3 regions of the Massilia sp. P1_C10 genome follow, and region 1 is predicted to be linked to each of the others. Evidence: predicted binding sites of a transcription regulator. Region 1 holds the regulator's gene; each other region holds the start of a gene.

Evidence for each region. The regulator sigma-54, encoded in region 1, starts transcription at its own class of promoters, with help from an activator protein. The targets are predictions, from matches to a motif close to TGGCANGNAANCTGCTTT.
Region 2: a site for sigma-54 is predicted at 1,443-1,460, ahead of AC1D02_RS20770 (pilin). Genes of this name have one in related genera too.
Region 3: a site for sigma-54 is predicted at 1,535-1,552, ahead of AC1D02_RS10075 (urease accessory protein UreD). Genes of this name have one in related genera too.

The regions. Positions count from the first base shown of each region.
Region 1 covers NZ_JBFUAC010000008.1:155,011-158,284, reverse strand. Annotated here, with positions in the region: gene lptB (LPS export ABC transporter ATP-binding protein) at 1-750, shown strand, start outside; gene AC1D02_RS17645 (RNA polymerase factor sigma-54) at 754-2,250, shown strand; gene hpf (ribosome hibernation-promoting factor, HPF/YfiA family) at 2,322-2,675, shown strand; gene AC1D02_RS17635 (enoyl-CoA hydratase/isomerase family protein) at 2,770-3,274, shown strand, end outside.
Region 2 covers NZ_JBFUAC010000012.1:53,059-56,332, reverse strand. Annotated here, with positions in the region: gene sucD (succinate--CoA ligase subunit alpha) at 1-634, shown strand, start outside; gene AC1D02_RS20775 (FHA domain-containing protein) at 737-1,309, shown strand; gene AC1D02_RS20770 (pilin) at 1,514-1,981, shown strand; gene AC1D02_RS20765 (O-antigen ligase family protein) at 1,997-3,274, shown strand, end outside.
Region 3 covers NZ_JBFUAC010000004.1:15,911-19,184, reverse strand. Annotated here, with positions in the region: gene ureC (urease subunit alpha) at 1-66, opposite strand, end outside; gene AC1D02_RS10085 (urease subunit beta) at 63-371, opposite strand; gene ureA (urease subunit gamma) at 380-682, opposite strand; gene AC1D02_RS10075 (urease accessory protein UreD) at 695-1,525, opposite strand; gene AC1D02_RS10070 (glyoxalase superfamily protein) at 1,657-2,013, opposite strand; gene AC1D02_RS10065 (hypothetical protein) at 2,010-2,159, opposite strand; gene AC1D02_RS10060 (SulP family inorganic anion transporter) at 2,218-3,274, opposite strand, start outside.

The DNA.
Region 1 (3,274 bases):
ACAAAATCCTGCGGTAACACCCTGATCGTGCGCGGCCTGCAAAAGAGCTACGGCAAGCGGCTGGTGGTGCGCGACGTTTCGCTGCAGGTCGAATGCGGCGAAGTGGTCGGCCTGCTCGGCCCGAACGGCGCCGGCAAGACCACCTCGTTTTACATGATCGTCGGCCTGGTGCCGTCGGACGCCGGCTCGATCGACATCTCCGGCGTCGATATCTCCAGCCTGCCGATCCACCGCCGCGCGGTGCTCGGCCTGTCCTACCTGCCGCAGGAGGCCTCGGTGTTCCGCAAGCTGACGGTGGAGGACAACATCCGCGCCGTGCTCGAGCTGCAGAAGGTCGACGGCAAATCGCTGACCAAGGACCAGATCAACGAGCGCCTCGATACCTTGCTGGCCGACCTGCAGATCGAGAAGCTGCGCGAGAACCAGGCGATGTCGCTGTCGGGCGGCGAGCGGCGCCGCGTCGAGATCGCGCGCGCGCTGGCGACCAATCCGCGCTTCGTGCTGCTCGACGAGCCGTTCGCCGGCGTCGACCCGATCGCCGTGATCGAGATCCAGCGCATCGTGCGCTTCCTGAAGGAGCGCGGCATCGGCGTGCTGATCACCGACCATAACGTGCGCGAGACGCTCGGCATCTGCGATCGCGCGTATATTATCAATCAGGGTGCGGTGCTTGCTTCGGGACGTCCCGACGACATCATCGCGGACGAATCGGTGCGCCGCGTCTACCTGGGCGAACATTTCCGCATGTAAGCCATGAAACAGTCACTGCAACTACGGACTTCCCAACACCTCGCGCTGACGCCGCAGCTGCAGCAGTCGATCCGTCTGCTGCAGTTGTCCACGCTCGAGCTGCAACAGGAACTGACGCAGCTGCTGTCCGATAATCCGCTGCTCGAACGCCTCGACGACCCGCTCGACAACTCGGTGCGCCTGCTGGCCGATGGCGCCATCGGCACGCCGGCGTCGCCGGGCGAAGCGCCGTCCGAGCCGGGCGCGCAGGACGCGCCGCCGGGCGAGGGCAGCGGCGAGGCGCCCGGCGCCGGCGAAGGCGAGGGCGGGGGCGACGGCGAAACCCCCGAGGCGGCCGGCGGCGACAGCGAGGACTGGGGCGAGGCGGGCCGCAACAAGACCCCCGACGACGAGGATTCGCGGCCGCAGATCGAAGCGTCGGCGACCACCCTGCGCGATCATTTGATGGAGCAGATGCGCCTGGCCATGCTGGGCACGCGCGACCGCGCGCTGGTCGAACTGATGATCGACGCGCTCGACGACAACGGCTACCTGACCGAGTCGCTCGAAGAGATCCTCGAGCGCCTGCCGCCCGAGCTGGAACTCGACCTCGACGAACTGAAGACCGCGCTGTCGCTGCTGCAAAGCTTCGACCCGGCGGGCGTCGGCGCGCGCAACGCCTCCGAATGCCTGGCGCTGCAGATCAAACGCATGCCCGGCGTGCCGCTGGTCACGCGGCGCATGGCGCTCGACATCGTCTGCAAGCACCTGGCCTGGTTCGCCCAGCGCGATTTCAACAAGCTGAAAAAAGCCCTCGACTGCGACGACGAGGACCTGCGCGAGGCGCAGGCCGTGATCCGCAACTGCAATCCGCATCCGGGCGCGGCATTCGGCACCGGCGCCTCCGACTACGTGGTGCCGGACGTGATCGTGCGGCGCGCGAAGAACGGCTGGACCGTCTCGCTGAACCAGGAAGTGATGCCGCGCCTGCGCGTCAACAGCATGTACGCCAACCTGCTCAAGAACGGCAAGGGCGAAGGCCAGCTGGGCGCGCAGCTGCAGGAAGCGAAGTGGCTGATCAAGAATATGCGCCAGCGCTTCGATACGATCCTGCGCGTGGCGGAGGCGATTGTCGAGCGGCAACGGAACTTTTTCAGCCATGGCGCGGTTGCCATGCGTCCACTTGTGCTGCGCGAAATTGCTGATACACTGGGTCTACACGAGAGTACGATATCTCGTGTGACAACCCAAAAATACATGCTCACGCCGCATGGTATGTTTGAGTTGAAATACTTTTTTGGGAGCCACGTCGCCACCGAAGCAGGGGGAGAAGCATCCTCCACGGCGATACGGGCACTCATCGTGCAACTCACAGGAGCCGAAGACCCTAAAAACCCTTTATCAGACAGTAAGATCGCAGACATGCTGGGGGAACAGGGGATGGTTATTGCACGACGCACGGTCGCCAAGTACCGTGAAGCGCTCAAGATACCGCCAGTGGCCCTCCGTAAAAGTTTGTAGATCGACCTCACACGCTGTTCCTCTGCGCGTATGACGCACGAACAGGTAGCGACATCATCAAAGGAGTGTGTATGAATCTCACAATCAGTGGACATCATCTTGAAGTGACCCCAGCCATCCGTGAATACGTACAGAACAAACTGGAGCGAGTGAAGCGTCATTTCGATCAAGTGATCGACATCGCCGTGATCCTCACCGTCGATAATCTGACTGAAAAAGAAAAACGGCAAAAAGCCGAGATCAACTTGAGGCTGCCGGGTAAAACCGTGAATGTCGCCAGCCTGTCACACGACCTGTACGCTGCCATCGACAGCCTGATCGACAAGCTCGATCGACAAGTCATGAAATACAAATCCCAAGTGCAGGAGCACAACCACCAGGCCATCAAGCATCTGCAAGAGCCGGAGCTCCCCGCCGCCGCATAAGGCCGGCATCACCTGAAAGCGAGGGCGCCGTCGGCGCCCTTTTTGTATCTGGCGCCTGCGTTAAAATACGCCCTTTCCGACCACGATCCCGACCATGACCGACTTCGTCAAAACCCGCATCGCCAACCGCACCGGCATCATCACCCTGGACCGCCCGCGCACGCTCAACTCGCTGTCGCTGGAAATGATCCGCGCGCTGTCCGACGTGCTGCTGGCGTGGCGCGACGATCCCGCGGTGGACGCCGTGGTCCTGCGCAGCAGCACCGACAAGGCGCTGTGCGCCGGCGGCGACATCCGCTACTTCCACGACGTCGGCACCTTGCCGACGACCGGCGGCAGCGCCTCGCTGGAAGACTTCTTCACCGAGGAATACACGCTCAACCACCTGATCCACTTCTACCCGAAGCTGTATGTGGCGGTGATGGACGGCGTGGTGATGGGCGGCGGCCTTGGCATCTCCGAAGCGGGCCCGGACACCGGCCTGCGCGTGGTCACCGACGGCACCAAGCTGGCCATGCCCGAGGTGAACATCGGCCTGTTCCCGGATGTGGGCGGCAGCTACTTCCTGGCGCGCGCGCCGGGCAAGCTTGGCCTGTACC
Region 2 (3,274 bases), on a different contig from region 1:
CGCGATCTGGGAAGCCGTCGAAGCCGAACTCGACCTGGCGATCTGCATCACCGAAGGCATTCCTGTGCGCGACATGATGGCGCTGAAGGACCGCATGGCCAAGGCCGGCTCGAAGACCCTGCTGCTGGGTCCTAACTGCCCCGGCCTGATCACCCCGGACGAAATCAAGATCGGCATCATGCCGGGCCACATCCACAAAAAGGGCCGCATCGGCGTCGTGTCGCGCTCGGGCACCCTGACCTATGAAGCAGTCGGCCAGCTGACCGCGCTGGGCCTGGGCCAGTCGTCGGCAGTCGGCATCGGCGGCGACCCGATCAACGGTCTGAAGCACATCGACATCATGAAGATGTTCAACGACGATCCGGATACCGACGCGGTCATCATGATCGGCGAAATCGGCGGTCCTGACGAAGCCAACGCTGCTTACTGGATCAAGGACAACATGAAGAAGCCGGTGGTTTGCTTCATCGCCGGCGTCACCGCGCCACCGGGCAAGCGCATGGGCCACGCCGGCGCGCTGATCTCGGGCGGCGCCGACACCGCGCAAGCGAAGCTGGACATCATGGCCGAGTGCGGTATCAAGGCGACCAAGAATCCATCGGAAATGGCGCGCCTGCTGAAAGCCATGCTGTAAGGGTTTTGCTGCCGGGATAGCATTCCCGGCGCCAGACTAGGTAGAATACATGGGGAGCGGAAACGCTCCCCATGTGCGTTTACAGTCCAGGCGGAGGCGGCAATGTCGAAATTGATCATCTCGCGCGACCAGCAGGTGGTGCGGCAAGTCGAGCTGAGCGAGCGGCGCCTGACCATCGGGCGCCATCCGGACAACGACATCGTCATCGCCAACGGCGCCGTCAGCGCGCGCCATGCCGCGATCACCCGCCGCGGCGACGAGGTGGTGCTGGAAGACCTGGGCAGCAGCAATGGCACTTTCGTCAACGGCCAGCGTGTCGCCCAGGCGGTGCTGGCGCCGGGCGACCGGGCCGCCATCGCCACCTACGACGTGCAATTCGTCGGCGCGGAGGCGCCGGCCGAAGCGGCGCCGCTCGGCTGCATCGAGATCCTCAACGGCGCCAGCGCCGGCAAGACCCTGTCGCTGCTTAAGCCGCTGACCACGCTGGGCAGTCCCGGCGTGCTGGTGGTGGTGATCAGCCGCCATGCCGATGCTTACTATATAGCGCAGGTGAAGGGCGACGCGGTTGCCCGCATAAATGAGGACATCGTCACGCCGGCGCCGCGCATGCTGCGCGACGGCGACGTGCTCGAGCTGACCGGCACGCGCATGCGCTTCGCCGCCAAAGCCTGCTGAATTCCGTCAGCCGACCGCTCAAATGACAATTTACGGCGGGCAACTGACAGGAATTGTCAGTCGGATCGACAAAAAACGTCGGATTCACCCCTATTTCATAGAATAAAGATAACGAAAGGCATCTATTTCGGGCTGGCACGGCTATTGCTCTATACCAAGTCAGTAGCACGACACACACAACAACCCACCCGAAGGAGTTTTAAAATGAAATCGATGAAAATGGTTAAGAAGGCACAAGCTGGTTTCACCCTGATCGAATTGATGATCGTCGTGGCAATTATCGGTATCCTGGCAGCAGTCGCAATCCCTGCTTACAGCGACTACACCGTCAAGGCAAAAATCGGTAACGCCCTTTCGTCGGCTGGCCCGCTCAAAACTGCGGTTGCACTGTGCGCACAGGAAAGCGGCTCCGTCACGGGTTGCGGCAACGTCAGCCCGATCGTTACGGTCCCAACCTTTACCGCCACCAAGGAAGTTACCGGCGCGACTGTAACGGACGGCGTGATCGTTCTGACTCTGGCTAACGTCGGCAGCAACCTGACCGGCAAGACCATTACGATGCGCCCAACCCTGGGTACTTCGTCGATGACCTGGGCTAACGAAACCAACATCACCACCTCCGACAATGCCGCAGCTCTGGCAGCCATCACCAAGAACAACATCGGTTCCTAACAACGTACCGCAAGCATGAAAGCCGCCTCCGGGCGGCTTTTTTCCGTTTCCGACCTCTGGGTGGCAGCGATGAATCAAGTTGAACATGCAGTGCGCAGCGACGGCCTCGGATCGCTTGTCTGGCATCGCGCGCGCTCGCTTCCGGCGACGATGGTGGTATGCGTCGGCATGGCGGCGACCCTGGCGCTGGCCGACGGACATGACCAGCAGCGCATGTGGCAGCTCGCGATTTTCGCCGTCCTCGCGCCCTTGCTGTTACTGCGCGGCGGGCTGTCAGGCTTGCTGGCCGGCGCGACCCAGCGCGCCCTGCGCTGGTCGCTGGCCGGTTTCTTCTTGTGCGGCGCCGTTTCCTGCCTGCTCGCTTTTTCATTGCGCCGCGCCGCGCTCGAAGAAGCCATGTTGCTGATGCTGCTGCTGGTCTCGATCGGCATGGCGCGCGAAATCGCACGTGACCGCAAGGCTGGCGTGATGTTCGTGCTGCTCGCCTGCGCGGCCGCTGCTGCAGTGTATGCGTTGAAGGTCAGTGTGCAATATCTCGCCGCGTTGGCGAATCATCTCCAGCCGGATTTTTTCACCGTCACGCCCGGGTTCAGCAACTACCGCTTTTTCAACCACGTGCAGACCGTCGCGTTGCCGCTGCTTGTCTTACTGTGCCTGCTGGTCAAATCGCGATCCGCGCGTTACGGCGCCTGCGCGCTTGCGTCCGTCTGGTGGGGGCTGTTGTTCCTGACGGCAGGGCGCGGCACCATGGTCGGGATCGCGGCAGCTTGCCTCGCCGTCCTGGTCTTGCGCCGCAAACATGGCTTCGCTTTCTGCAGGATGCTGGGGCTGACCGCGTGTGGTGGACTCGCCGTCTACGCATTGCTTTCCACGGTATTGCCGACGCTTGCCGGACTCGATCCGATGGGTGTGATGAGCGGCCTGGCCCAGCGCTCCGCGGCCGATCCCACTTCCCTGCGCTTGCCGCTGTGGACGCGCGGACTCGAATTAATTGCCGCGCATCCCTTATTCGGCGTCGGGCCGATGCACTACGGCCACTATGCGATCGACCTACAGAATGGCGCCCATCCGCATGACTGGCTGATCCAGTTCGGCGCCGAATGGGGCATCTTCGGGCTGGTATTTTTGTGCGGCGCGATCGGTTTTGCCATTCGCGCCTTAATGCGTACCGCGCCGCTGTTGGCGGCCGGCGACAGCGACGATCAGCAAATGCTGGCAGCGTGGATTGCGATCGGCGCGGCCATTCTGGTCGACGGGCTGGTGTCCGGCCTGTTCGTCATGCCGATGAGTCAG
Region 3 (3,274 bases), on a different contig from region 1:
GCGGATGCGGTCGCCCGTGGTCGGGCCGTACATTTCGGCGTAGGCCGCGCGCGTGATCCTCGTCATGGCAGCGCCCCCATCACCAGGCCGTTGAATCCATAGACCTTGCGCTCGCCCGCCAGCGCGACCAGTTCCACGGTGCGCCGCTGGCCCGGCTCGAAGCGCACCGCGGTGCCGGCGGCGATGTTCAGCCGCATCCCGAGCGCATCGGCGCGCTCGAACAGCAGCGCCGTGTTGACCTCGTAGAAGTGGAAGTGCGAGCCGACCTGGATCGGCCGGTCGCCGCTGTTCGCCACCAACAGCGTGCGCGTGTCGCGGCCCATGTTGATCTCGATGTCGCCCGGCTCGAGCCGGTATTCGCCCGGTATCATGGCGCTCCTCAGGGAATCGGATTGTGAACGGTCACGAGCTTGCTGCCGTCCGGGAAAGTGGCTTCGACCTGGATGTCGGGGATCATTTCGGCGATGCCCTCCATGACGTCGGCGCGCGTCAGGATCGTCGCGCCCTCGGACATCAGCTGCGCCACGCTCTTGCCGTCGCGCGCGCCTTCCATGATGGCCGCGCTGATCAGTGCCACCGCCTCCGGGTAATTGAGCTTCAGGCCGCGCGCCAGGCGCCGTTCGGCCAGCAGGCCGGCGGTGAAGATCAGCAGCTTGTCTTTTTCGCGCGGGGTCAGGTCCATGTCGGCTCCGGGTCAGGTGTTCCAGATGCGCGGCAGCGGCGCCTCGCATCCGAGCAGATGCGGGCGCAGCGACTGCCAGACTTTGATCAGTGCGTGGCGCGCCGCTTCGCTGTCGTCGCCAAGCCAGCGCGCAACCAGCACCGACTTCATTTGGGTCAGCCCCAGCGCCGGATCGAGCGCGCGCATCGATGCGAGCAGCGTTGCCGGCACTGGCGATCCGACGCCAATCAAGGTTGCGCACACCGTCGCGCCACCAAGTCCAAAACGGCTGGCCAATGCCGCCGGCCCGATCGCGCCCTGCTCCCACCACACCAGTTTTCCGGCGCTGCGGATCTGCGTGCGCTGGCGCAGCGCGCCGTGAGAAAACGACTCGCCCGATGCGCGCCGGCCGAAGCAGAGGATTTCGCTGCCGATGTAACACGCGCCGGCTTCCAGCGCGACCTCGTGGTCCAGCACCACGTCGGCGCCGTCGAACAGGATGGTCTCCTGCGGCATCCACTCGAATGCGGCGCCGGAGCCGGCCGCGATCTTCACGTCCTGGCGCGACACCTTGCCGTTGGCCCGATACCATTTGGCCGCGCCGGGCGTGGTGATAAAGGCGTGGGCGCCGGCACCGGCTTCCGCGTCGACCGACAGGCAATCGCCGCCGACCACGCCGCCGGGCGGGTGGATCACGATGGCGTGACAGATTGCGGGGCCTTCCGGGTACAGCGGTTTCTGCACGCGCAACGGGCCGCTGTGCGCGCGCTCGACGAGACGCGTGACGCCGTCATCGCCGGCGAAGCGAAGCCGCAGCGAGGCGCGCCAGGCGGTGGATCCAACGGTAGGTGAGCAGTCGCGCATTCCTATACCTGAGCAGGATGCATGCCAGCAAAATGCACCAAAATGGTGCATTGTCTACAACTTTTCGAAATCAATCGACCGAGATTTGGAGCGGAACAGTTATCGCCGCCCCAGATCGGCGCGCGACGTCGTCAGGACTGGCAGAAGCGCAGGCGGTTGCCGGACGGGTCGTCGATCTGCATCACCGTGCCCCAGTCCTGCTGCTGGAGGCCGGGCCGCGCATGGCGATAGTGCCTGGCATTGAGTTCGGCGTGCAGCGCGGCGATGTCGTCGATGCGGATGAACACCGCTGCGCCGGGCGCCGCATCGCCGAAGTGCTCGGAGATGTGCAGCACCAGGCCGGACCGCTCGATCTCCATGTACAGCGGCGTGTCCGGCTCGAACCGGTGTTCCCAGTTCACCTTGAAGCCCATGAAGTCGATGTAGAACTCGCGCGTGTGCTGCTCCGAGAAGCTGCGCAGCACCGGGATGCCCGGCTCGAGCTTCATTTCAGATGCTTGCGGCGGACAATCCGCATCCAGAAGGCCCCTTCGAAGATCATGCCGAGAATAAGGAATACGGGCGCAGCCGGACTGCCCTGCGAGTAGAACAGGATCGCGGCCAGCAGGCAGGCGATGGTGATCAGGTGGCGCATGGCGTAGATTCTCCGTCGGTTGTGTACCCGCCAACGATGCCACAAGAGCAGCGTGCTGTCACGCTTTTCCCGCCAGCTCGTCCCAGGCCATCGCGGTGCTCAGGTAGATCTTTCCGTTCAGCCGCGCCAGCAGGTCGCTGGCGTTCAGGCGGTCCATCACCGGCCCCTTGACTTCGGCCAGGTGCAGGCCGATGCCGCGGTGGCGCAGCATCTGGTTCAGCTCCGTCAGGCCGAACAGGGCCGAGGTGTCGATCGCGTTCACCGCCGACAGCACCAGCACCAGGTCGCGCGTGGCCGGGCGCGCCGCCAGTTCTTCCTCGATGCGCTGGTTGACCGCTTCGACGTTACCGAAGAACAGGCCGGCGTCGATCCGCAGCAGCAGCACGTTGGGCGCGGTGCCGCCGCTGTGGCGCTCGATATTGCGGAAATGCTCGGTGCCGGCGATCCGCCCCAGCACCGCGATGTGCGGCCGGCTGGCGCGCCAGATCAGGGTCCCCATCGACAGCACCACGCCGATCACCACGCCCGCCTCGACACCCATTGCCAGCACGCCGGCGGCGGTGGCGACCAGCGCAAGCGCGTCGCCGCGGTCGTAGCGCAGCGCCATGCGCAAGGTGTCCAGCTCCAGCATCCCGAGCACCGCGACGATGATGGTGGCCGCCAGCGTCGGCAGCGGCAGCAGCGCCAGCCAGCCGGTAGGCGCCACCAGCGCGATGGCCAGCAGCGCCGCCGTGATGACGCTCGCCAGAGGCGTGTTGGCGCCGGCCGAGAAATTGACCGCGGAGCGCGACATGCTGCCGGTGACCGGGAAGCCGCCCGACAGCGCGCTGCCGATGTTGGCCGCGCCCAGTCCGATCAGCTCGAAATTACTGTGCAGCTTTTCCTGCCGCTTCAGGGCCAGCGCCTGCGCCGCCGACATGCTGATCAGGAAAATCATGAAGCCGATCAGCAGCGCCGGCTGCAGCAAAGGGCGCCAGTGGGCGCTGGAGATGGCCAGGTTCAGTCCCGGCAAGCCGGCCGGCACGGCGCCGGTGGTGCGCACGTCCAGGTGCAGCCACGCCGTCAGCACGGTGGCGCCGACGACGACGAACATCGGCGCCAGCCGCGCGCCGATG